4 regions of the Kutzneria viridogrisea DSM 43870 genome follow, and region 1 is predicted to be linked to each of the others. Evidence: riboswitches for the same ligand, from Rfam matches in the RefSeq annotation. Region 1 holds a riboswitch; each other region holds the start of a gene.
The links. A riboswitch is a leader RNA that binds a small molecule or an ion and turns the genes downstream of it on or off. The one in region 1 is predicted to bind cobalamin.
Positions count from the first base shown of each region.

Region 1 (5,630 bases):
GCAGCTGGTTCACGTCGGCGCGGCAGTTGATCATCGCCTTCTCGTCGACGGACACCCGTCCGCCCGAGCGGTCGATGCTGCCCAGGCCGGTCATGTCGATGGTCACTGGCAGGCCTCGCAGTCGGGGTCGGTGATGGAGCAGGCAACGGGGGCCTCGGGCACGGGGACCGCGACCGGGGAGACGGCGTTGAGCTTGCCGTCGGTGCCGCGCAGGGTGGACTTCTCCACGTGCGTGGCGCTCTGCGAACGCAGGTAGTACGTGGTCTTCAGGCCGCGCAGCCAGGCCAGCTGGTAGATCGCGTCCAGCTTGCGGCCCGAGGGCTGCGCGATGTAGAGGTTGAGCGACTGGGCCTGGTCGATCCACTTCTGGCGGCGCGAGCCCGCCTCCACCAGCCAGGAGCTGTCCACCTCGAAGGCGGTGGCGTACAGCGCCTTGAGCTCGGCGGGCACCCGGCTGATCGAGCCAAGGCTGCCGTCGTAGTACTTCAGGTCGCTGATCATCAGCTCGTCCCACAGGCCCAGCCGCTTGAGGTCGCGCACCAGGTCCGGGTTGACCACGGTGAAGTCACCGGACATGTTCGACTTCACGTACAGGTTGCGGTAGAGCGGTTCGATGGACTGGCCGACCCCGCAGATGTTGGCGATCGTCGCGGTGGGCGCGATGGCCATCACGTTGGAGTTGCGCATGCCCACGGTGCGCACGCGCTCGCGCAGGCTGTCCCAGTCCAAAGTGGATGAACGGTCCATCTCAAGGTCGGCGCCGCGGGCGTCGGCCAGCAGCTGGATGGAGTCGATCGGCAGAATGCCCTGGCTCCACAGGGAACCCTCGAAGGACTCGTACCGGCCGCGCTGCTCGGCCAGGTCGGTGGAGGCCGAGATCGCGTAGTAGCTGATCTCCTCCATGCTGCGGTCGGCGAACTCCACCGCCTCCTGCGAGCTCATCGGCAGGCGCAGGGTGTAGAGCGCGTCCTGGAAGCCCATCAGGCCCATGCCTACCGGGCGGTGGCGCAGATTGGACCGGCGTGCCTCCGGGATCGTGTAGAAGTTCACGTCGATCACGTTGTCCAGCATGCGGACCGCGGTGCGGACCGTGCGCTCCAGGCGGGCGTGGTCGATGCCCTCCGGGGTGACGTGCTGGGCCAGGTTGATCGACCCCAGGTTGCAGACCGCGACCTCATCGACCGTGGTGTTCAGGGTGATCTCGGTGCACAGGTTGGAGGAGTGCACCACACCCGAGTGCTGCTGCGGGGAACGCAGGTTGCACGGGTCCTTGAAGGTGATCCACGGGTGGCCGGTCTCGAACAGCATGGTCAGCATGCGCCGCCACAGGTCCTTGGCCTTGACCCTGCGGTACACCTTGATCTCACCGCGGTCGGCGGCGGCCTCGTACTCGCGGTAGCGCTGCGCGAAGACGTTGCCGTAGCTGTCGTGCAGCTCGGGCACCTCGTCGGGGGAGAACAGGGTCCACTGGCCGTCGGCCCGCACCCGGCGCAGGAACTCGTCGGGCACCCAGTTCGCGGTGTTCATGTCGTGGGTGCGCCGCCGGTCGTCACCGGTGTTCTTGCGCAGATCGAGGAACTCCTCGATGTCCACGTGCCAGGTCTCCAGGTAGGCGCAGACCGCGCCCTTCCGTTTTCCTCCCTGATTCACCGCGACCGCCGTGTCGTTGGCGATCTTCAGGAAGGGCACGACGCCCTGCGAGGACCCATTGGTGCCCTTGATGTGCGCGCCGATGCCGCGCACCGGGGTCCAGTCGTTGCCCAGCCCGCCCGCGTACTTGGAGAGCAGGGCGTTGTTGCTGATGCCGTGGAAGATGCTGGTGAGGTCGTCGTCCACGGTGGTCAGGAAGCAGGAGGACAGCTGTGGGCGGGTCGTGCCCGAGTTGAACAGCGTCGGCGTGGAGCACATGAAGTCGAAGCTGGACAACAGGGTGTAGAACTCGATCGCGCGCGCGTCCCGGTCGTCCTCGCGCAGCGCCAGGCCCATGGCCACCCGCATGAAGAACGCCTGCGGCAGCTCGTAGCGGGTGCCCGCGTGGTGCAGCAGGTAGCGGTCGTACAGGGTTTGCAGGCCCAGGAACTGGAACCGCAGGTCCCCGTCGGGCAGCAGGGCGGCGCCCAGCCGGGCCAGGTCGAAGGTGCCCAGCTCGGGCTCCAACTGGCCCAGTTCGATGCCCTTGGCCACGAACTCGGCGAAGTAGCCCGGGTACAGCCCGGTCATCTCCGCGTGGCTGGCGGTGCGCGCCTGGCCGGCGAGGTAGCTCAGCGCCTCGGCCCGCGCCTTGTCCAGCAGCAGCCGGGCGCTGACCAGCGAGTAGTTCGGGTCGTTCTCGACCATCGTGCGCGCGGCCATCACCGGCGCGAGGGTCAGCTCCTCGGCGGTGATGCCGTCGTAGAGGTTGCGCCGGGTCTCGGTCAGCACGGCCGCCGCCGAGACCGCCTCCAGTCCGGCGCAGGCCTCGGTGATCACCAGCTCCAGGCGGCCGGCGTCCAGCGGCTCGACCGTGCCGTCGGGGCGGCGCACCGAGATCGCCGGGCGGCTCGGCGCCGCCTGCGGCTCCACCTCGCGGGCCTTGGCGTGCTCCTCGCGGTACAGCACGTAGGCGCGGGCCACCTTGTGGTGCCCGTCGCGCATCAGTGCCAGCTCCACCTGGTCCTGGATCTGCTCGATGTGCAGCGGGCGCTCGGGCCCGGCGTGGCGCATCAGTGCCAGCTCGACCTGGCCGGTCAGCTCGGCGACCACCTCGCGGACCCGGGAGGAGGCGCCCGCCTCGGCGCCCTCCACGGCGAGCCAGGCCTTGGCCAGCGCGGTGGAGATCTTGGCGGGGTCGAAGGCGGACACGTCGCCGTTGCGGCGGATGACGTGCACCGTCGAGGGTGTGTCGCCGGCGGCGGCCAGTCGGCCGCCCGCCTCGGACTGCACGGACATGAGGGAGCTCCAGGTTGTTCAGGGCAGGTGTGTACGCCCGGTGGCCAGGACGGCGGCCACCGGTGAAGTGGGGGAGTGCGGGGAGCCGGGCTCAGCCCGTGGGTGGTAACTGGGTCACGCCGGTCTCCTCGCTCGATCCGACCAAAGGCCCGGTCTCCAGCGGGTGCGGCGTCAGTGCGCGGCGCGGCCGCGACCTGTGCACGCTGCCCTCCCTCGGGACACCGGACGTGCGCGCCGGTGGCGCGCACACCGATGGCAGGTCTTCGGACTCGTGGGCGGCCGGGCGTACCCGGACCTACTGGCCGTCGCTTCCCAGGCTCACGCCCAGTGCTGTCTGACGGCGGTCGTTCCCACTCACCGCTGCGGGGCAGTCCCGGATTCGCACCGGGTTCCCTCTTGCCTCGCCGGGTTGAGCGCCCGGCGAACCATCGACGCGGCAGATACTACATGTAGGGGTGGGCTCTCGTGCGCAACCCAAGATGGCGGTGTGTCGGCGCGGGGTGACCGGGATCTCCTCAGGGTTCCGACAGTCGGCATCGACATAGTCGGACGTCCTACTCTATGGTCCGAAATCGAGCCGCGGTGCAGGGAAGCTGGTGCGAGTCCAGCGCGGTCCCGCCACTGTGACCGGGTGCAGCCCCGGGAGTCAGACACCGGCCGTGGCCGTCACGTGTTGTCCACGAGGATGGAGAAGACACGCATGGCAGTCATGCGCGAATTGACGCACTTCGTTGGTGGCAAGCACATTCCGGGCAGCTCTGGTGCCTTCGGTGACGTGTGGGACCCCAACACCGGTCAGGTCCAGGCGCGGGTGCCGCTGGCCGACCGGGCCGAGACCGAGGCGGCCATCGCCGACGCCGAGCGGGCTCAGCAGGAGTGGGCCGCCTGGAACCCGCAGCGCCGCGCGCGCGTGCTGCTGCGCTTCCTGGACCTGGTGCAGCGCGAGATGGACCCGCTGGCCAGGCTGCTGGCCAGCGAGCACGGCAAGACCGTGCCCGACGCGCGCGGGGACATCCAGCGCGGGCTCGAGGTCGTGGAGTTCGCCGCGGGCATTCCGCACCTGCTCAAGGGTGAGTTCACCGACGGCGCGGGCACCGGCATCGACGTGCACTCCCTGCGCCAGCCGCTGGGCGTGGTCGCGGGCATCACCCCGTTCAACTTCCCCGCGATGATCCCGCTGTGGAAGGCCGCCCCCGCGATCGCCTGCGGCAACGCCTTCGTGCTCAAGCCTTCCGAGCGCGACCCCTCCGTGCCGCTGCGGCTGGCCGAGCTGTTCCTGGAGGCTGGTCTGCCGCCGGGCGTGTTCAACGTGGTCAACGGCGGCAAGGAGGCCGTGGACACGCTGCTCACCGATTCCCGTGTGCGGGCAGTGGGCTTTGTCGGCTCCTCCGAGATCGCGCAGTACATCTACTCGACCGCCGCGGCGCACGGCAAGCGCGCGCAGTGCTTCGGCGGGGCCAAGAACCACATGATCATCATGCCGGACGCGGACCTGGACCAGGCCGTGGACGCCCTGATCGGCGCGGGCTACGGCTCGGCCGGTGAGCGCTGCATGGCGATCTCGGTGGCCGTGCCGGTCGGCGAGCAGACCGCGGAAGCCTTGCTGGACAAGCTGATCCCGCGCGTGCGGGCGCTGAAGATCGGCACCTCCCAGGACGAGACCGCCGACTACGGGCCGCTGGTCACCCGTCAGGCCGTGGACCGGGTCCGCGAGTACATCCAGTCCGGTGTGGACGAAGGCGCCGCACTGGTGGTGGACGGCCGCGACTTCGTGTTGCCCGGACACGAGAAGGGATTCTTCCTCGGCGGCAGTCTGTTCGACAACGTCGGTACGGACATGAGGATCTACCGCGAGGAGATCTTCGGCCCGGTGCTGTCCATCGTGCGCGCCGGCGACTACGAGCAGGCGCTGCGGCTGCCCACCGAGCACGAGTACGGCAACGGGGTGGCGATCTTCACCAGGGACGGGGACACCGCGCGGGACTTCACCCGGCGGGTGGACACCGGCATGATCGGCGTCAACGTGCCGATCCCGGTTCCCGTTGCCTACCACACCTTCGGCGGCTGGAAGCGGTCCGGGTTCGGCGACCTCAACCAGCACGGACCGGACTCGATCCGGTTCTACACCAAGACCAAGACGGTCACCACGCGCTGGCCAGCGGGCACCAGGCAGGGTGCCAGCTTCGTTATCCCGACGATGGCGTGAGCCCGGTGTTCACCCTCAGCGAGGACCAACGGGCCATCGCGGCCACCGCCGCGGAGTTCGCCCAGGAGCACTTGGCGCCCAACGCCGTGCAGTGGGACCAGGACAAGCACTTCCCGGTCGACGTGCTGCGCAAGGCCGCCGAACTGGGCATGGGCGGGGTCTACGTGCGCGAGGACCTCGGCGGCAGCGGACTGTCCAGGATGGACGCCGCGCTGATCTTCGAGGCGCTGGCCACGGGCTGCCCGTCCATCGCGGGCTACCTGTCCATCCACAACATGGTCGCCTGGATGGTCGACACCTTCGGCAACGACGCGCAGCGCGCCCGCTGGGTGCCCAACCTGTGCTCCATGCAGTCCCTGGGCAGTTACTGCCTGACCGAGCCCGAGGCCGGTTCGGATGCCGCCGCTCTGCGCACCCGGGCGGTGCGTGACGGGGACCACTACGTGGTCGACGGGGTCAAGCAGTTCATCTCCGGGGCGGGTACCTCCGAGGTGTA
Region 1 covers NZ_CP007155.1:3,627,091-3,632,720, forward strand. The annotation lists gene KALB_RS16285 (ribonucleotide-diphosphate reductase subunit beta) at 1-94, opposite strand, end outside; gene KALB_RS16290 (ribonucleoside-diphosphate reductase subunit alpha) at 103-2,928, opposite strand; cobalamin riboswitch at 3,166-3,373, opposite strand; cobalamin riboswitch at 3,474-3,604, shown strand; gene KALB_RS16295 (CoA-acylating methylmalonate-semialdehyde dehydrogenase) at 3,638-5,134, shown strand; gene KALB_RS16300 (acyl-CoA dehydrogenase family protein) at 5,140-5,630, shown strand, end outside.

Region 2 (5,630 bases), 800 kb from region 1:
GCGAAGTCCCGCTGACCCCGATCCAGCACTGGCTGTTCGAGGCGTACACGGTCAACCCGCACCACTTCAACCAAGCCAACCTGCTGGAGCTGGCCGACCCGCTGAACGTGCCCGCGCTGCGGGATGCGTTGCAGGCCCTGGTGGTCCAGCACGACGCGCTGCGCATGCGGTTCGAGCAGGTCGACGGTCAGTGGCGTCAGCACAACGCCGCGATCGAGCCGGTGGAACTACTCGAAGTGCACGATCTGTCCACACTGGACGAACGCGAGCGGTCGACCGCGATGCGGAAGATCGCCGACGAGGTGCACGCGGGCTTCGACCTGGGGCGGGGTCCACTGCTCAAGGCGGTGCTGTTCGACCTCGGCGCGGACTTGCGGTCGCACCTGTTGCTGGTGGCCCACCACCTGGTTGTGGACGGGGTCTCGTGGCGGATCCTGGTGGAGGACCTCGACACCGGCTACCGGCAGGCGGCGGGTGGCGAGCGGATCGACCTCGGCGCCAAGTCCACCTCGTTCCGGGAGTGGGCGCGGCGCAGTGGCGTGTACGCCGTGAGCGGCGCACTGGACGGCGAGGTCGAACACTGGGCCGCCGCACTCGATGACGGCGCCCTGCCACTGGATCGCGACGTGCCGGTCCGGGGCGTGGCGTCCCGGGCGGTCTCGGTCGAACTCGACGCCGAGGACACGGACACGCTGCTGCGCAGGGCGCCCACGGTCTACCGCACGCGGGTGAACGACGTGCTGCTCGCCGCGCTCGCCTGGGCACTGACACGGTGGACCGGGCGCGACCGGATCAGCATCGACCTGGAAGGACACGGGCGCGAGGACATCCTCGACGACATCGACCTGTCCCGGACCGTGGGCTGGTTCACCACCGTGTTCCCGGTCGCCCTCGACGTGACTGCGGGGGAGTGGCGGGGACTGGTCAAGTCGGTGCGCAGGCAACTCCGCGCCACACCTGGTAACGGGTTCGGGTTCGGCGCGCTGCGCTACCTCGGTGCCCCACAGGTACGGGAACGGCTGACCCGTACCGGCCCCCGGCTGGCGTTCAACTACCTCGGGCAGTGGGACGCGACCGGGGACCAGGAGCTCGACGGGCTGTACCGGGCCTCGCTGGGATCCCTCGGTCAGGACCAGGACCCGGCCGACCGGGGCTCGCACCCGGTGGAGGTGGTCGGCGGGGTGACCGGCGGACGGCTCGGCTTCGCCTGGTACTACCAGCCCGACCTGTTCGACGAGGCCACCATCGAGGCCGTCGCCGCCGACTTCGCCACCGCGCTGCGGCACATCGCCGGTGACTGCCGGGGCGGTGCCCGATGATCCCGCTCTCGCGCAACCGCAACTACCAGGTGCTGTGGGGCAGCCAGGCGCTGGCCGAGCTGGGGTTCAGCGCCTCGGTGCTGGCTTTCCCGTTGCTGGTGCTGGCGGTGACCCAGTCCCCGGTGGCGGCTGGCCTGGTGATGGGCATCGACTCGGCGGCCCAGTTGCTGGCCGGTCTGCCCGCGGGGGCGCTGGCCGACCGCTGGGACCGCAAGCGGCTGATGCTGTGCTGCGAGGCGGCGCAGGCCGTGGCCGTCGCGGCGCTGGTCGTGGCGCTGTGGCTGGGCGTGGCCGACGTGCCGCTGATGGCCGGGGTCGCCGCGGTGATGGGGACCTGCCGTGCCCTGTTCGAACCCGCGGAGGAGGCGAGCCTGCCCAGGGTGGTGCCCGCCGAGCAGTTGGGGCAGGCCGTCGCGCTGAACTCGGCGCGCGGGTACTTCGGCCAGATGACGGGCAACGCGCTCGGCGGTGTGTTGTACGGAATCCGCGCGTGGCTGCCGTTCGCACTGGACGCCGTGACGCACACCCTGGCCTTCGTCGGCCTGCTGTTCCTGAAGATGCCGAAGCAGGAGCGTGCCCGCGCGCCCCTGCGCGAGCTGCACCTGGAGATCGCGGCGGGCCTGCGCTGGCTGGTGCGGCAGCCGCTGCTCCGCGTGATCGCCCTGTGCGCGGTCAGCCTGAACTTCTTCTTCTACGCCTACTACCTGGTCGTGGTCGCCCTGGCCCGGCAGCGCGGGGTGCCGGAGTTCGAGATCGGGCTGATGGCCTCCGTGCTCGGGGTCGGGGGCATGCTGGGCGCCCTGCTCGCTCCCTGGCTGCTCAAGGTGCTCAGCCCGTACCTGTCGATCATCAGCGTGTTCTGGGCGCTGGTCGCGCTCACCCCGCTGGCCCTCGTGCTGCACAACGGCTACCTGCTCGGTGCCCTGTTCTGCGGCATGTCCCTGCTCACCCCGACCGCCAACACGACGATCATGACCTACCAGTTGCTGCTCACCCCCGACGAACTCCGGGGCCGCACAGCTGGGGTGATGAGCGTCGTCGCGGGCATCGCCAGCACGGCCGGACCCGCGGTGGGCGGTCTGCTCGTGGAACTGGCTGGCGGGGAGGTCGCCGTGCTGGTGTGTACCGGGGGCATCGCGCTGCTGGCCGTGCTGGCTACGGCGAACAGGACGCTGCGCCGATTCCCCCGACAGGCCGAAGCCACACCACTGGCCGGGTTTCTGCCTCAACAAGAAAGGTGACGACAGTGCGAGACGACATCAGCTACCAGGTGCTGGTCAACGACGAGGAGCAGTACTCGCTGTGGCCGCTGGACAACGAGGTGCCCGCCGGGTGGCGAGCAGTGGGCAAGCAGGGCAGCAAGCAGGAGTGCATGAGCTACGTGGACGAGGTGTGGACCGACATGCGCCCGCGCAGCCTGCGCGAGCAGATGGCCGCCAACAGCTGACCAGCGCTGTGCCCGGGCCGAACCCGGCTCGGGCACAGCCCCCGGCCGCCGCTACGGCCAGGCCGTTCTGACCCGCGGCCTGTCAACTGCCACTGGTTGGCAGCTAGGCTGCCTCCGCCAGTGGTTCACCAGTTCCCCGCGAGCTGGTGAGGCAACAGGGAACCCGGTGTGAGACCGGGACTGCCCCGCAGCGGTGAGTGGGAACGACCGCCGTCATCGAGCACTGGGCCGCACGGCCTGGGAAGCGACGGCCAGTAGGACCGCCGGAGTGATCCGGCGGGTGCCCGCGAGTCCGAAGACCTGCCACCGGTGCGTGTGCCGCCCGGCGCGCGCGAGGTCCGGAGTCGCTCGGGCGGGCTCACGGTCGCGACCGGTCACCGGACCTCTCCCCACGCTCACGAGGAGAGAGCCGTGCGCCAGCCCCCGCTCGCCGCCACCCGTCCCGGAACGGGAGGCGGTCGGCATGTCCGCGACTGACCGCGCTCCCGCCCGCACCCCGATGCTGGGCACCCGGCGGGACTGGGTGCGCATCGGCGGGGTGTTCGCCGTGATCGCCCTGCTGCACGTGGTGGCTTGGGGGATGCTGCTGCTCGCCGTCATCCCCGGCCACTACGCGGTGGGCACCCAGGTGTTCGGCATCGGGTTGGGCGTCACCGCCTACACCCTCGGGCTGCGGCACGCCTTCGACGCCGACCACATCGCCGCCATCGACAACACCACCCGCAAGCTGATGGCCGACGGCAAGAAGCCCGTGTCGGTCGGGTTCTGGTTCGCCCTCGGCCACTCGACGGTGGTGCTGGTACTCGCGGTGCTGATCGCGGTCGGCACCCGCGTGGTCGGCACGCTCACCGACGAGGACTCCAGCACCCACCAGGTCCTCGGGCTGATCGGCACCAGCGTGTCCGGGCTGTTCCTGTACCTGATCGGCGCGCTGAACCTGGTGGCGCTGGTGGGCATCGTGCGGGTCTGGCGCTCGATGCGCCACGACCGCTTCGACGAGGCCGAACTGGAGGCCAGGCTCAACGAGCGCGGGCTGTTCAACCGCTTCCTGGGCCGGGTCACCCGCTCGATCAGCCGGCCGGGCCAGATGTACCCGGTTGGGCTGCTGTTCGGGATCGGCTTCGACACCGCGACCGAGGTCACGCTGTTGGTGCTGGCGGGCAGCGGGGCCGCCAGCGGGCTGCCGTGGTACGTGATCGTGGTGCTGCCGCTGCTGTTCGCCGCGGGCATGACCCTGCTGGACACGCTGGACGGCACGTTCATGAACTTCGCCTACCAGTGGGCCTTCGCCAACCCGGTGCGCAAGGTCTACTACAACATCGTGATCACCGGCCTGTCGGTGGCCGTCGCCCTGCTGATCGGCAGCATCGAGCTGATCGGCCTGCTGCGGGACAAGCTCGGCCTCACCGACCCGGTCACGGGCTGGATCGCCGACCTGGACCTCAACAACGTCGGGTTCGTCATCGTGGGCCTGTTCGTCGCGGTGTGGGCGGTGGCCATCGCCTACTGGCGGATCGCCGGGGTGGAACAGCGCTGGACCACGCGGTTCGGCCAGGGGATCGGCCACCAGTAGCTGGTCGGGCCCACCAACCAGGTTTCAGGCGCCGAGGCCCACGAAGGCGCCGTTGGCGGTGAAGGCCAGCTTGGCGAAGCGCTCGCCGATGCGGCGGTGGGTGGCGGCGTCCGGGTGGAGGTCGTCGGGCAGCGGCAACTCGGTGGAGTCCGACTCACCGTAGAGCGCGCGGCCGTCCAGGTAGTGCAGGTTCGGATCCTGGGCGGCCCGCTGCGCGACGATCCGGGCCAGTTCGTCCCGGATGACGCCCAGGGTCAGTTTCCCGCTCGCACGGTCCGCCGGATCGCCCGTGGCCCGGAACCGCAGTTGGCCGGTGCTGAAGTCCGGGGCGCTGGGACCCGGCGTGTCCTCGTGGATGGGGCACAGGATGGGCGAGACGACCAGCAGCGGCGTGCTGGGGTGGCCTTCGCGGATGGTGTCAAGGAAGCCGTGCACGGCGGGGATGAAGGCGCGCAGGCGCATCAGGTCGGCGTTGACCAGGTTGATGCCGATCTTGACGCTGATCAGGTCGGCGGGGGTGTCGCGCATGGTGCGGGCGGTGAACGGGTCGAGCAGGGCGCTGCCGCCCATGCCGAGGTTGACCAGTTCCACGCCGCCGAGCGAGGCGGCGAGCGCGGGCCAGATGGTGGTGGGGCTGGCGGCGTTGGAGCCGTGGCTGATCGAGCTGCCGTGGTGGAGCCACACCCGGCGGCCCCGGTCCGGTGCGGGCTCGACGGGCGAGTCGGTGCGCAGGGCGAGGAGTTCGGTGGTCTCGTTGTGCGGCAGCCAGATCTCGAGGTCCTTGACGCCCTCGGGCAGGCCGGTGAAGCGCAGGGTGCCGGCCGTGCCGGGCTGGTGCTCGGCGGTCCCGGTGGCCATGTCGATGGTCAGCGTGTTTCCGCCCGGAACGCTGCCCTGGCCGACCAGGCGGCCGTCGACGAGTAGGTCGTACAGGCCGTCCGGGAGGGGTGGGACGCCCACGTAGGCCCGCTTGGTGGGCCGCGCGTCCAGTTCGACGGCGGTGGCCCTGGTGCGGAAGACCAGCCGTACCCCGGAGGGCTGGGACTCGGCCATGGCCAGTTGCCCGTCGGAGTACTGGGCGCGGGCCCAGGCGGGCAGCCGGTGCGGCAGCACGCCGTGCTCGGTGCGCTCCACCTCGATGGCGCCGCGCAGGAGGTCCGCGGTGACGGGCGTGGTGATCCAGTCGTGCTTGCTGTGCATCGCTCTACCTGTTGGTCGAAGTGTTCGCGTGGTCCGGCTCCGCCGGTGCGGGCCAGTTCCGCAGCAGGGCGTCGAGGGCGTCCAGGATCCT
Region 2 covers NZ_CP007155.1:4,429,746-4,435,375, forward strand. The annotation lists gene KALB_RS19485 (non-ribosomal peptide synthase/polyketide synthase) at 1-1,319, shown strand, start outside; gene KALB_RS19490 (MFS transporter) at 1,316-2,560, shown strand; gene KALB_RS19495 (MbtH family protein) at 2,566-2,766, shown strand; cobalamin riboswitch at 2,871-3,088, shown strand; gene nicT (Nickel transporter NicT) at 3,230-4,339, shown strand; gene KALB_RS19505 (GDSL-type esterase/lipase family protein) at 4,364-5,539, opposite strand; gene KALB_RS19510 (TetR/AcrR family transcriptional regulator) at 5,544-5,630, opposite strand, start outside.
Region 2: another riboswitch for cobalamin. It lies ahead of nicT (Nickel transporter NicT); the one in region 1 lies ahead of KALB_RS16290 (ribonucleoside-diphosphate reductase subunit alpha).

Region 3 (5,630 bases), 1.4 Mb from region 1:
CGTGTCGGCGCTTCCGGGACGGTGTGTTCGCACTTCCGCTTTGGACTCCCGGATTCTGGGACGTCGTACGCCAACCGCGGACACACCGTACGGAAGACGTCGACACGCGGTGCGCGAAGCGCCGACACGCGCCGCTTGGGGTGAGCGGGACCGATCCAGCCGGGTCAGGCCTCCACGTCGCGGGCGAGCAATCCCGGCAGGGGGCCGGACTGCACGGAGCGGCGCACCTCGGCCTGGCGCTCCTGTGCGGTCTCCTCGAAGTGGCTGAGCACGTGCCGCAGGATGCGGGTCAGCTCGGTGACCCGGCGCGGGGACAGGCCCTCCAGGCTGTAGACCTCCTCGGCGTTGAACCGCGGGAACAGCTCGGTCATCAGCGCCTTGCCACGCTCGGTCAGCGACAGCACGCTCAGCCGCCGGTCGTCGGCGGGCGTGGCGCGGGTGATCAGCCCGCGGTTCTCCAGGGTCCTGGCGACCCCGGTCAGCGTGCCCTTGGAGATGCCGCTCTCCTCGGCGACGTGCCGGGTCTCGATGTCACCCCAGATCCACACCACCCACAGCACGACGAACCCCGTCCAGGACAGGTCGACGTCGCGCAGCACGGACTGCTCGAAGTGGTTGCGCACGACCAGCGCGGTCCGGTGCAGGTTGGACAGTGCCATCATGGCCTCGACGTCGATCCGCAGGCCGCCGAGCCGCTCGCCGACGGCCTTCTCGGTCTCCCGCAGCGTGTAGTAGCCGGTCATCGTGCCCCGCCCTCGCCGTCGCCCAACCTGGTTGACACGCGAGCAGCCTAACTCGCCCGACCATATGGGCACGAACGAGTGGCCGGGTCGGCAGGTCCCGACCCGGCCGCTCGTCCGGTGCTCAGCCGCGCAGTGCGCGGGCGGAGCCGACCAGCGCCCGCAGCGCGGGCTCGACCTCGGCGTAGTCGCGGGTCTTCAGCCCGCAGTCGGGGTTGACCCACAGCCGCTCGGCGGGCACCGCCTGCACGGCGGCCCTCAGCAGCTCGGTGACCTCGTGCTCGGCGGGCACCAGCGGGGAGTGGATGTCGTACACCCCGGGCCCGACCCCGCGCCGGAAGCCGATCGCGCGCAGGTCGTCCAGGACCTCCATCCTGGACCGGGCCGCCTCGATCGTGGTGACGTCGGCGTCCAGCCCGTCGATCGCGCCGATCACGTCCCCGAACTCGGAGTAGCACAGGTGCGTGTGGATCTGCGTGGCGCTCGCGGCCCCGGAGGTGGCCAGCCGGAAGGACTCCACCGCCCACTCCAGGTACGCGGGCCGGTCCTCGGCGCGCAGCGGCAGCAGTTCGCGCAGCGCGGGCTCGTCGACCTGGACCACGCCGATCCCGGCCGCCTCCAGGTCGGTGATCTCATCCCGCAGCGCGAGCGCGACCTGCTGCGCGGTGTCGGCCAGCGGCTGGTCGTCACGCACGAAGGACCAGGCGAGAATGGTCACCGGGCCGGTGAGCATGCCCTTGACCGGCTTGCTGGTCAGCGACTGCGCGTGGGCCGTCCACTCCACGGTGATCGGGTTGCGCCGGGACACGTCCCCGTGCAGGATCGGCGGCCGCACGCAGCGCGAGCCGTAGGACTGCACCCAGCCCAGCTCGGTCGCGGCGAAGCCGACGAGGTTCTCCGCGAAGTACTGCACCATGTCGTTGCGCTCGGGCTCGCCGTGCACCAGCACGTCCAGCCCGATCTCCTCCTGCAACCGGATGACGCGCTCGATCTCCTCGCGCATCCGCTGCTGGTAGTCCTGTTCGGACAGTCGACCGGCGCGGACCTCGGCCCGTGCCTTGCGGATCTCGGTGGTCTGTGGGAAGGAGCCGATGGTCGTGGTGGCCAGCGGCGGCAGGCCGAGGCGCTCCTGCTGCGCGGCGGCGCGCTCGGAGTAGTCGACGCGACGGCGGTGCTGCGGGGTCAGCGCGGCGATCCTGGCGCGGACCTGCTCGTCACGAGAACCGGCCGCTGGCACGGCCCCGTTCTGGATCGAGGCGCCCGCGTGCAGGGCCCTGCCCAGGGTCGCGATCTCGGCGAGCTTCTGCCTGGCGAAGGCCAGCCTGCCGCGGACCTCCGGTTCGAGACCGGTCTCGGCGTCCAGGTCGTACGGCACGTGCAGCAGCGAGGTGGAACTGGACACGGTGAGCGAGCCGACCGAGCCGAGCAGGCTCGCGCAGACCGAGGCGGCGGCCCGCAGATCGGTGCGCCACACGTTGCGGCCGTCCACCACGCCCGCGAGCAAGGTCTTGTCCCGCAACGAGGTCAGCCCGGCGATGCGGCGCACGGTGTCGGGCGCGGAGACCAGGTCCACGGCGATGGCCTCGACCGGGGACTCGGCGAGCACGGCCAGTGCGGGCCCGAGGTCCCCGTAGCCGCCGGCGACGAGCAGGCGCGGGCGGTTGGCCAGCTTGCCGAGCTTGTCGTACGCCCTGCGCAGTGCGTCGAGTTCGGCCTCACCGCGGTCGGCGGCATAGGCGTGCTCGTCCAACTGGACCCATTCGGCGCCCGCGTCGGCGAGCTTGCCGAGCAGTTCGGCGTAGCGGTCCACCAGCTGGTCGATCAGCGTGATCGGCGCGAAACCGGGCTCGGTTCCCTTGGACAGCAACAGGAAGGTCGCCGGGCCGACCAGCACGGGACGGGTGTGCACGCCCTGGGCCAGCGCCTCGGTGAACTCCTGGACGGGCTTGTCGCCGACCAGCGCGAACTTCGTGTCGGCGGACAGCTCCGGCACCAGGTAGTGGTAGTTGGTGTCGAACCACTTGGTCAGCTCCATCGCGGCGGCGCCGTCGCGACCGCGGGCCATCGCGAAGTAGGTGTCTAGTTCGGACAGTCCGAGCTCGCGGAAGCGCCGCGGCACCGCGTCGAACAGCACGGCGGTGTCCAGCACCTGGTCGTAGAAGGAGAAGGTGTTGCCGGGCACGGAGTCCAGGGACCGCGACAGCTCGCGCCAGGTGTCCGCGCGCAGCTTCGCGGCGACCTCCAGCAACTCGGCCTGAGTCCCCCGCCCGGACCAGTAGTTCTCCAACGCACGCTTGAGTTCCCGACGTGGACCGATCCTGGGATAGCCCAGCACCGTCGTCCTCAGTTCAGCCACAGCTCTCTCCTCGCGAGCCTGTGGGCCACATCACGGCGTGCACGCGAGGACAGCGGGCACAGAAGTGCTCCGCCAACGTCCGCGCGAGCCCACCCGAGAGGCCCCGGACCAGCGCGTACCGGCGGCACGCGCACCTGTGGCAGGTCTTCGGACTCGCGGGCACCCGGGCACGGACCCGGACCTACTGGCCGTCGCTTCCCAGGCTCTCGCCCAGTGCTTCATGACGGCGGTCGTTCCCACTCACCGCTGCGGGGCAGTCCCGGAATCGCACCGGGTTCCCTGTTGCCTCGCCGCACCCAGACCGCGGGCACGGCGAACCACTGGCGGTTGTGAGCCTAGCGACTGCACGGCCGTTGACAAGAGTCAGCTTGGCAACTCCGCGCTGAAGCCCCGCACCATGGCGGCCAGCCCGGCCTCGAACCACTGGTCGTAGTACCCGCGATCAGCCGATCGGGTCGGGCGGCCGTCCTGGTGTGGCGTGCCGACCTGGGCCAGCGCGTGGCCCAGCACGAACACCGCCACCGACTGCACCGCCGTGACCACGCGCTCGTCCCCGTCGAACAGCTTGGCCAGCAAGGACTCGCCCAGTTCGAGGTCCACCGGGTGGGTGGCCAGCAGCGGCACCGCCCCGGGGTGCGCCAACAACACCTCGCGGTAGGCGCGGGCCAGCTCAGTGAGCCGCCGCGCGACCCCGCCGTCGACCCGCACCGCTTCCATCGCCCGCGCGAACAACTCGTTGACCACCAGCGCCAGCAGGGCGTCCCGGTTGGGCACGTGCCGGTACAGCGACATCGCCGCCACGCCCAACTCGGTGCCCAGCCGCCGCATCGTCAGCGCGTCCAGCCCCTCGGCGCCCAGCACGCGCACGGCTGCCGCGAGGATGGACTCCTGACTGAGCAGGGGCTTGCGGCCACCGCGGGACTTCTCCGTCACCCCACGAGCGTAGCCGTCAGGCAGGTACCGAACAGCGCCCAGCACCCGACCGTGACGACCACGTGCTGCAAGTCGGGCACCACGGCGCGCCCCCGTGTGGGCAGGACCTTCAGCGTGCGGCTGTACTCCCGCTGGTACGCCCGCCGCATCGGCTCGTTCCGGATCAGGCCGAAGTACGGCAGCCACCAGCAGACGGCGTTGCCGACGATCGTCAGTCCACTGAGGACGGTCGCGAGGACCGTGGACCAGGTCTGCCCCAACGCCATGCCGCCCGCGATCGCCAGCCCGACCGGGTAGTTCATCAGCGCGGCCCGCACCCGGTCGCCGACATCGGACACCGCCAGGTCGTTGAGCGGGAACATCGGCACCCACTCGGTGAGCACCAGCCAGCCCACCCACAGCAGCGCCAGGACAACGGCAACAGTGCTCACAACATCCCCCTCCGGCGTGCGTACAACGTAAGCTTACGTTGTACGCACACCGGACTGTCAAGCCACCTGCTCGATCCGGCCCACGATCGAGCTCGGCGCGGGCTGCGCCGCGATCTCGTCACGGACCTCGTTGGCAGCCCGCGCGAAGCCCGGTTCACGCAGCAGCCTGGCCAGCGACTCGCGCACCAGCTCCGGCGTGACCTCGGCGGGCGGGATGCTGATCGCCACGCCCCGCTTGGCGGCCAGCTCCGCGTTGAGCGGCTGGTCGGCGAAACTGGCGATGATCAGCTGCGGCACGCCGTACGCCAGCGGGGTCGCCGTGGTGGCGGAACCGCCGTGGTGCACGATCGCCGAGCAGGTCGGCATCAACGCACCCAGCGGCATCCAGCCCAGCGCACGGGCGTTGTCCGGCAGCGGACCGAGATCCACCTCCCCGGCGGCGACCAGCACCTCGATGTCCATCGTGGACAGTGCGGCGAGCAGATCCCGCAGCGTGGCAAGCCCGCCGAGCTGCGGCAGCACGCTGCCCAGGGTCAGGCACACGCGCGGGCGGCTCGGCCGGTCGGTGACCCAGGCGGGCAGCAGGCGAGTCTCGTTGTACGGCACGTACCGCATGAGCCACTGGCTGTCGGTGGCCAGCCCGCCCATGCTCGGCGGGCGCACGTCGATGGTGGCGCTGGGCGCGGCCGGGGGCGCGAGGCCCAGCCAGGTCCGCCGCTCCTCCAACCTGTCCAGGATCGCCTTGCGGGTGCCCACCGCGTGCTCCCCCGTTCCGGCCCAGCCCAGCCGGATGCCCTGCTCCACCAGCGACACACCCAGCTCACCGGCGATCAGCGGACCCGCGCCCTGCTCCAGGGTGGACACCACCACGTCCGGGGCGAACCCGCGCGCGACCGCCAGCGCGGGTTCGAGGATCTGCTCGCCGAACCAGCCGAACCCACCCGAGATCGTGACCCCGCCGTCGTTGTCCCCTGGCGTGACGTGACCGGCGACGGACTCCATGAACTCGGCCCACAGGTCGCGCTCGGGCAGCACGTCCACGGTGGGCAGCCCGGCACCGACCGCGGCACCGGCCCCCAGCCCGTTGTTGATCACCAGCACCTCGTGGCCCGCGGCCCGCGCAGCCCAGGCCAGCGGCACCGTGGGCAGGAACAGACCGGACCCCGGCAA
Region 3 covers NZ_CP007155.1:2,254,335-2,259,964, reverse strand. The annotation lists gene KALB_RS10235 (MarR family winged helix-turn-helix transcriptional regulator) at 165-743, opposite strand; gene metE (5-methyltetrahydropteroyltriglutamate--homocysteine S-methyltransferase) at 865-3,096, opposite strand; cobalamin riboswitch at 3,218-3,433, opposite strand; gene KALB_RS47525 (TetR/AcrR family transcriptional regulator) at 3,460-4,029, opposite strand; gene KALB_RS47520 (hypothetical protein) at 4,026-4,460, opposite strand; gene KALB_RS10215 (nucleotide disphospho-sugar-binding domain-containing protein) at 4,518-5,630, opposite strand, start outside.
Region 3: another riboswitch for cobalamin. It lies ahead of metE (5-methyltetrahydropteroyltriglutamate--homocysteine S-methyltransferase); the one in region 1 lies ahead of KALB_RS16290 (ribonucleoside-diphosphate reductase subunit alpha).

Region 4 (5,630 bases), 2.1 Mb from region 1:
GGCGATCACCGCGATGACCGCCGACACGGCGCAGCCCGCGACCACGGCGACCTTGGTGCGGGGCAACAGTTTGCGCAGTCCGAGGATGAGCGGGTAGCCGATCAGCGCGGGCAGCAGCGCGAGGTTGACCGCGTTCACGCCCAGAGCGGTGACCCCGCCGTCCCCGGCGAACAGGGCCTGCACCACGAGCACCACGGAGATCACCACCGGGCCCAGCCACGGCCCGAGCAGCGCCACCGCGAGCGTGCCGCCCAGCAGGTGACCGCCGGTGCCCACGCCGATCGGGAAGATCGGCGCCTCCAGCACCAGGAAGAAGGCCGCAGCCAGCCCGGCGAGGGGGATGTCCCGGTCCCGGATCGAGCTGCCGAGCCTCCCGCTGCACACCGCCAGCCCGCCGACCGCGACCACCGCACCGGCCACCGACACCGGCGCGTTCACGAATCCGTCAGGGATGTGCATCGCTGCCCTCCAGCAGGTCCAGTGCGGCGACCGCGCCGATGACGAAGGTCACCGGCGGGCGCATCCTCGGGTCGGGCAGTGCGGCGAGCGTGCCGGTGACCCGGCGCTGGTGCGCCCGGCTGGCCGCGCTCACCGCGGTGACCGGCGTGTCCGCCGCCATGCCCGCGGCCAGCAGTTCCTCGGCGATGCCGCGCAGCGCGGACCGGCCGGTGAGCACCACCACCGTGCCGCCCACCGCGGCCACCGCCGACCAGTCGATGCGCTGGCGGTACTCGGGGTCCTCGTTGCCCGCGACCACGGTGAGGGTCGTGGCGATCTGGCGGACCATCACCGGGATACCCGCCAGCGCGGGCGCCGCGATCGCCGCCGAGATGCCGGGCACCACCTCGAACGGCACGCCCGCCCCGGCCAGGGCCAGTGCCTCCTCGCCGCCCCGCGACACCACGAACGGATCGCCCGCCTTGAGCCGCACCACCTCGCGGCCCGCCCGGCCCAGGTCCACCAGCAGTTGGTTGACCTCGGCCTGCGGCCAGGCGGGTCGGCTGCCGGACTTGCCAACGCAGCGTTTGTCCCCGGTACCGGCCAGCGCCAGGATGTCGGCCATTGAGGGCCGGTCGTAGACCACGACCTCGGCGCTGCCGAGCAGTTCGGCGGCACGGCAGGTCAGCAGGCCGGGATCGCCGGGTCCGGCGCCGACCAGGTGAACCGTCACGCCCCGGCCGCCCGCGGGGTGACCAGCCAGTCGCCGAGCCGGCGCGTGGCCGAGGCGCCGACCAGCACCGTGGTGGTCATGCCCACCACCGAGCTGTCCAGCTCGCCCAGGGTGGTCAGCCGCACGTGCTGCTCGGGGCGGGCCGCGTCGGTGACCAGCGCGACCTGCGTGCCGGGCCCGCGGTGCTCCAACAGCACCTCACGTGCCCGGTCGAGCTGCCAGGTCCGCCCCGCCGAGCGCGGGTTGTACAGGGCGAGCGCCAGGTCGGCGGCGGCCACCGCGCGCAGTCTGCGCTCGACCTCCTCCCACGGGGTGAGCAGGCTGGACAGGGTCAGGCAGGCGAAGTCGTGCGCCAGCGGGGCCCCGACCAGCGCGGAGGAGGCCAGGGCCGCGGTGACCCCGGGCAGCACGCGCACCTCGGGGCGCCGCGCCACGGGCAGTTCGGCGGCGGTGCTCAGCGCCAGCGTGGCCATGCCGTACACCCCGGCGTCCCCGGAGGACACCAGCGCGACGCGGTGCCCGGCCGCCGCCAGGGCCACGGCCTGCTCCGCGCGGCGCGACTCCTCGGTCATCCGCCCGCGCAGCACGGTCTGCCCGGCGCCGAGCAGGTCGGCGCAGGCGTCGATGTAGGCGGAGTAGCCGAGCACGACCTCGGCCTCGCGCACGGCCTGGGCCGCGGCGGGGGTGCGGTGTTCGGCGGCGCCGGGACCGAGTCCGACCACCGTGAGCAGGCCCGTCACGGCAGCCTCCGCTTCTCGACCGGGATGGCGCGGCCCTCGGTGCTGCCCTCGGTGGACCGCCGACGACAACCGTGCGAGTACCGCGGGTCGTACAGCCTGGTCCGCTGCGGCTCGATCTCGCCCAGCGCGTCGCCGACCAGGACCAGTGCCGCCGTGCGGATGCCCGAGGCGGCCAGGTCCTCGGCCAGGCCGCCCACGGTGGTGGTGATGACCCGCTCGTCCGGCCAGCTCGCCTTGGCCACCACGACGGCCGGGGTCCCGGGGGCGTAGCCGCGCCCCTCGGCCAGCAGTTCGGCCTGGAGTTGTGCGGGGCGCTGGGCGGACAGGTACACGGCCATGGTCGTGCGGTGCCCGGCGAAGGCGGCCACCGACTCGCCCGCCGGCATGGACGCGGCCGTCCTGCCCCCGGCCAACCGGGTCTGCACGATGCTCTGCGCCACGCCCGGGGCGGTCAGCTCCCGGCCGATCGCGGCGGCGGCTGCGCTGAGCGAGCCCACCCCGGGCACGATCTCGTACTCGCGGCCGGTGCTGCGGCACCACGCGATCTGCTCGCCGATCGCCCCGTACACGCTGGTGTCCCCGCTGTGCAGGCGCACGATCGCGGCCTCGGGATGCCTGGCGTACACGGCGAGCACGTCCTCCAGGGTCATGCCCGCCGAGTCGTGCCGCTCCGCACTCGGGTTGGCGTGCTCCAGGACCTCGGCCGGGATCAACGAGGAGGCCCACACCACGACCTCGGCGCGGGCCAGCCGGGCCGCGCCGCGGAAGGTCATCAGGTCGGCCGCGCCCGGTCCGGCTCCGACAAAGGAGATCACCGCGACCTCGCCCTGGTCCGCGCGCGCGAACCAGCCCTGCGAGCAGCCATCACATCCTCCGTGCGACGCGTGTCCCTCTCGCGTGGCCGGTCTCCTGGCTCCCGGATCGGCGCCGTCCCCCTGCCTTCCCGGGACCCTTCGGGTCCCAGTGGCTGCCTCGTGGGGGGCGGCTCCCCGGTCACAGTGGCGGGACCGCGCCGGATTCGCACCGGCTTCCCGTCACCACGCTCGCGGAGCAGGTTAACCGACGTTCGGCGCTGGTCATACCGCCGACTACGGTGGTCGCGGGCTGTCGGAGAGAGGGAGTTGCGGTGGCACGGGTTCGGCATCCGATCGAGCAGGAGTCGTACCGGATCCTGCGATCCCGGGTCGACACGTCCGGTTTGCCAGTCCTGTCCAGGGCGGTTGTGGAGCGGCTCGTGCACACCACCGCGGATCCGAGCTGGGCGGGGGACCTGCTCGTGGACGAGCGGGCGCTGGAGTCGGGCAGGCGCGCGCTGACCTCAGGTGTGCCGCTGATCACCGATGTGCGCATGGTCGCGGCGGGCGTCACCAGCCGCCCCGCGCACATCGCGGCCGAGACCGAGGGCGGCATCGGGGCACTGGCCGGGCAGTACGCGCAGGGCGCGGTGTTCGCGCTGGGCCAGGACTTCGCGGCCGTCAACGAGCTGGCCGGGCTGTGCGCCTCGGGGGCGCTGCGCCCGGCGCTGGTCATCGCCCTGCCCGCCGGGTTCGTCGGCGCGGTCGAGGCCAAGCGGGCGCTGCGCGAGAGCGGGGTGCCCGCGCTGACCAACCGGGGCGAGCGCGGTGGGGCGGCACTGGCCACGGCCGCCGTGAACGCGTTGCTGTACGCCTGAGCTGCGGACTCCCGCCCAGCACTGTTTATCGGTAACGTGACGGCAAGATCACCGGTAAACCGTCAACGGCGATGGGGTGCGTGCGGATGGCAGTCAACCAGGACGGGTTCCTCGCGGCGGCGCACGAGGTGATCGACCGGCTGGTCCGCACCCAGCGCGAGCCGATCGCGGCGGCGGCCGGGCTGGTGGCCCAGTGCGTGCTGGGCGGCGGGGTGGTGCACGCCTTCGGTACCGGTCACTCGCAGGGCCTGGTCATGGAGATCGCCGGGCGCGCGGGCGGGCTGATCCCCACGAACAAGCTGTCGCTGCGGGACGTGGTGACCTACGGGGACACCCCGGCGGGCGCACTGGACAAGTACGTGGAGCGGGACCCGGCCATCGCGCACCGGATCTACGAGCTGGCCCCGGTCCAGGACGGGGACCTGTTCGTGATCGCCTCCAACTCCGGGGGCAACGGCTCCACCGTGGAGATGGCCAGCCTGGTCAAGCGGCGCGGGCACGGGCTGATCGCGTTCACCTCCCTGGACCACGCCACGGCGGTGGCCTCCCGGCACCCCTCCGGCAAGCACCTGCACGACCTGGCCGACGTGGTGATCGACAACTGCGGCCCGATGGGCGACACCCTGCTGCCGCTGCCCACCGGCGGGGCGGTCTGCGCCATCTCCTCGATCACCGCGGCGATGGCGGCGCAGATGATGCTGGCCGATGCGGCGGCGCTGATCCTGGCGGCGGGCCAGACCCCGCCGGTCTACCTGTCCGCCAACGTGCCCGAGGGCGACGCGCACAACCGCGAGCTGGAGCAGCGCTACGAGGGCAGGATCCGCCGCGATCCCTCGTAGAGCGCGGCCAGCTCACCCGCGGTCCTGACCATGAGCTCGCGCAGCTCGGCGGGTTCGAGCACCTCCACCATGCCGCCGAACTTGAGCAGCTCCACGTGGGCGTGCCGGACCGACTCGATCGGCAGCACCGCGCGCACCCAGCCGTCCGGCCCCGGCTCCCCGGCGCTGGCCCGCACGGCGTCCGCGGCGAACGTGCCCAGCAGGGCCCGCAGCCAGCCCATGGCCTCCGGCGAGACCCGGATCACCGCCTGCTGCCCGCGCATCCTGGCCTCGAACTGCTCCGCCCACTCCTGCCAGTAGCCCGGCAGGTCGAAGTCCGCGGGCCGGTCGAACCGCTCGTCCAGGGTCTGCACCGCCAGCACGTTGGACACCCGGTAGGTGCGCAGGTCCTCGTCGGCCAGCGCCACCAGGTACCAGGTGCCCGCCTTGAGCACGACGCCCAGCGGGCGGACCCGGCGGGTCACCTCGCGGGGCTTGGCCCACCTGCGGTAGCGCAGCTCCAGCACGCGCTGGTTCCACACCGCCTCGGCGATCTCGGCCAGGTGCGGGGCCTGGTCGGCCTCGCGCAGCCAGCCCGGGGCGTCCAGGTGGAACCGCTCCCTGATCCGGCTCGCCCTGCTGCGCAGCTCCGCGGGCAGCGCCGCCAGCAGCTTGAGCTCGGCCGTGGCCACCACCGTGCCCAGGCCCAGCTCGGCGGCCGGTCCCGGCATACCCGCCAGGAACAGCGAGTCGGCCTCGTCCGAGGTCAGCCCGGTCAACCTGGTCCGGTAGCCGTCCAGCAGCTGGTAGCCGCCGGTCGGCCCGCGGTCGGCGTACACCGGAACCCCGGCCGCCGACAGCGACTCGACGTCCCGGTACACCGTGCGCACCGAGACCTCCAGCTCGTCCGCCAGTTCCTGCGCGGTCATCCGGCCCCGGGTCTGCAACAGCAGCAGGGTGGACAGCAGACGGCTCGCGCGCATACCGCGCATTGTCGTCTCAGCTGAACGAGACGCTGACCGAAGGCACCCCGCGAACTCCCGCCACCCGCTCGGCCTCGGCCCGCGCCGCCTCCCGCGCGGGCGGGTCCAGCTCCCCGAACTGCGTGATCGTGACGTCCAGGCGGTCCTTCCGGCCGAGCTTGGCCCGCCACACGCCGAGCACCTCCCCGTCGACCAGCACGGCGCCCGGGCTGCCCAGGATCGTCCACAGGGTCTTCTGCTGCTCCT
Region 4 covers NZ_CP007155.1:1,545,647-1,551,276, forward strand. The annotation lists gene KALB_RS07185 (energy-coupling factor ABC transporter permease) at 1-459, opposite strand, end outside; gene cobA (uroporphyrinogen-III C-methyltransferase) at 446-1,171, opposite strand; gene cobJ (precorrin-3B C(17)-methyltransferase) at 1,168-1,911, opposite strand; gene KALB_RS07200 (cobalt-precorrin-4/precorrin-4 C(11)-methyltransferase) at 1,908-2,726, opposite strand; cobalamin riboswitch at 2,794-2,968, opposite strand; gene KALB_RS07205 (precorrin-8X methylmutase) at 3,038-3,583, shown strand; gene KALB_RS07210 (sugar isomerase domain-containing protein) at 3,670-4,422, shown strand; gene KALB_RS07215 (helix-turn-helix transcriptional regulator) at 4,389-5,384, opposite strand; gene KALB_RS07220 (DNA glycosylase AlkZ-like family protein) at 5,401-5,630, opposite strand, start outside.
Region 4: another riboswitch for cobalamin. It lies ahead of KALB_RS07200 (cobalt-precorrin-4/precorrin-4 C(11)-methyltransferase); the one in region 1 lies ahead of KALB_RS16290 (ribonucleoside-diphosphate reductase subunit alpha).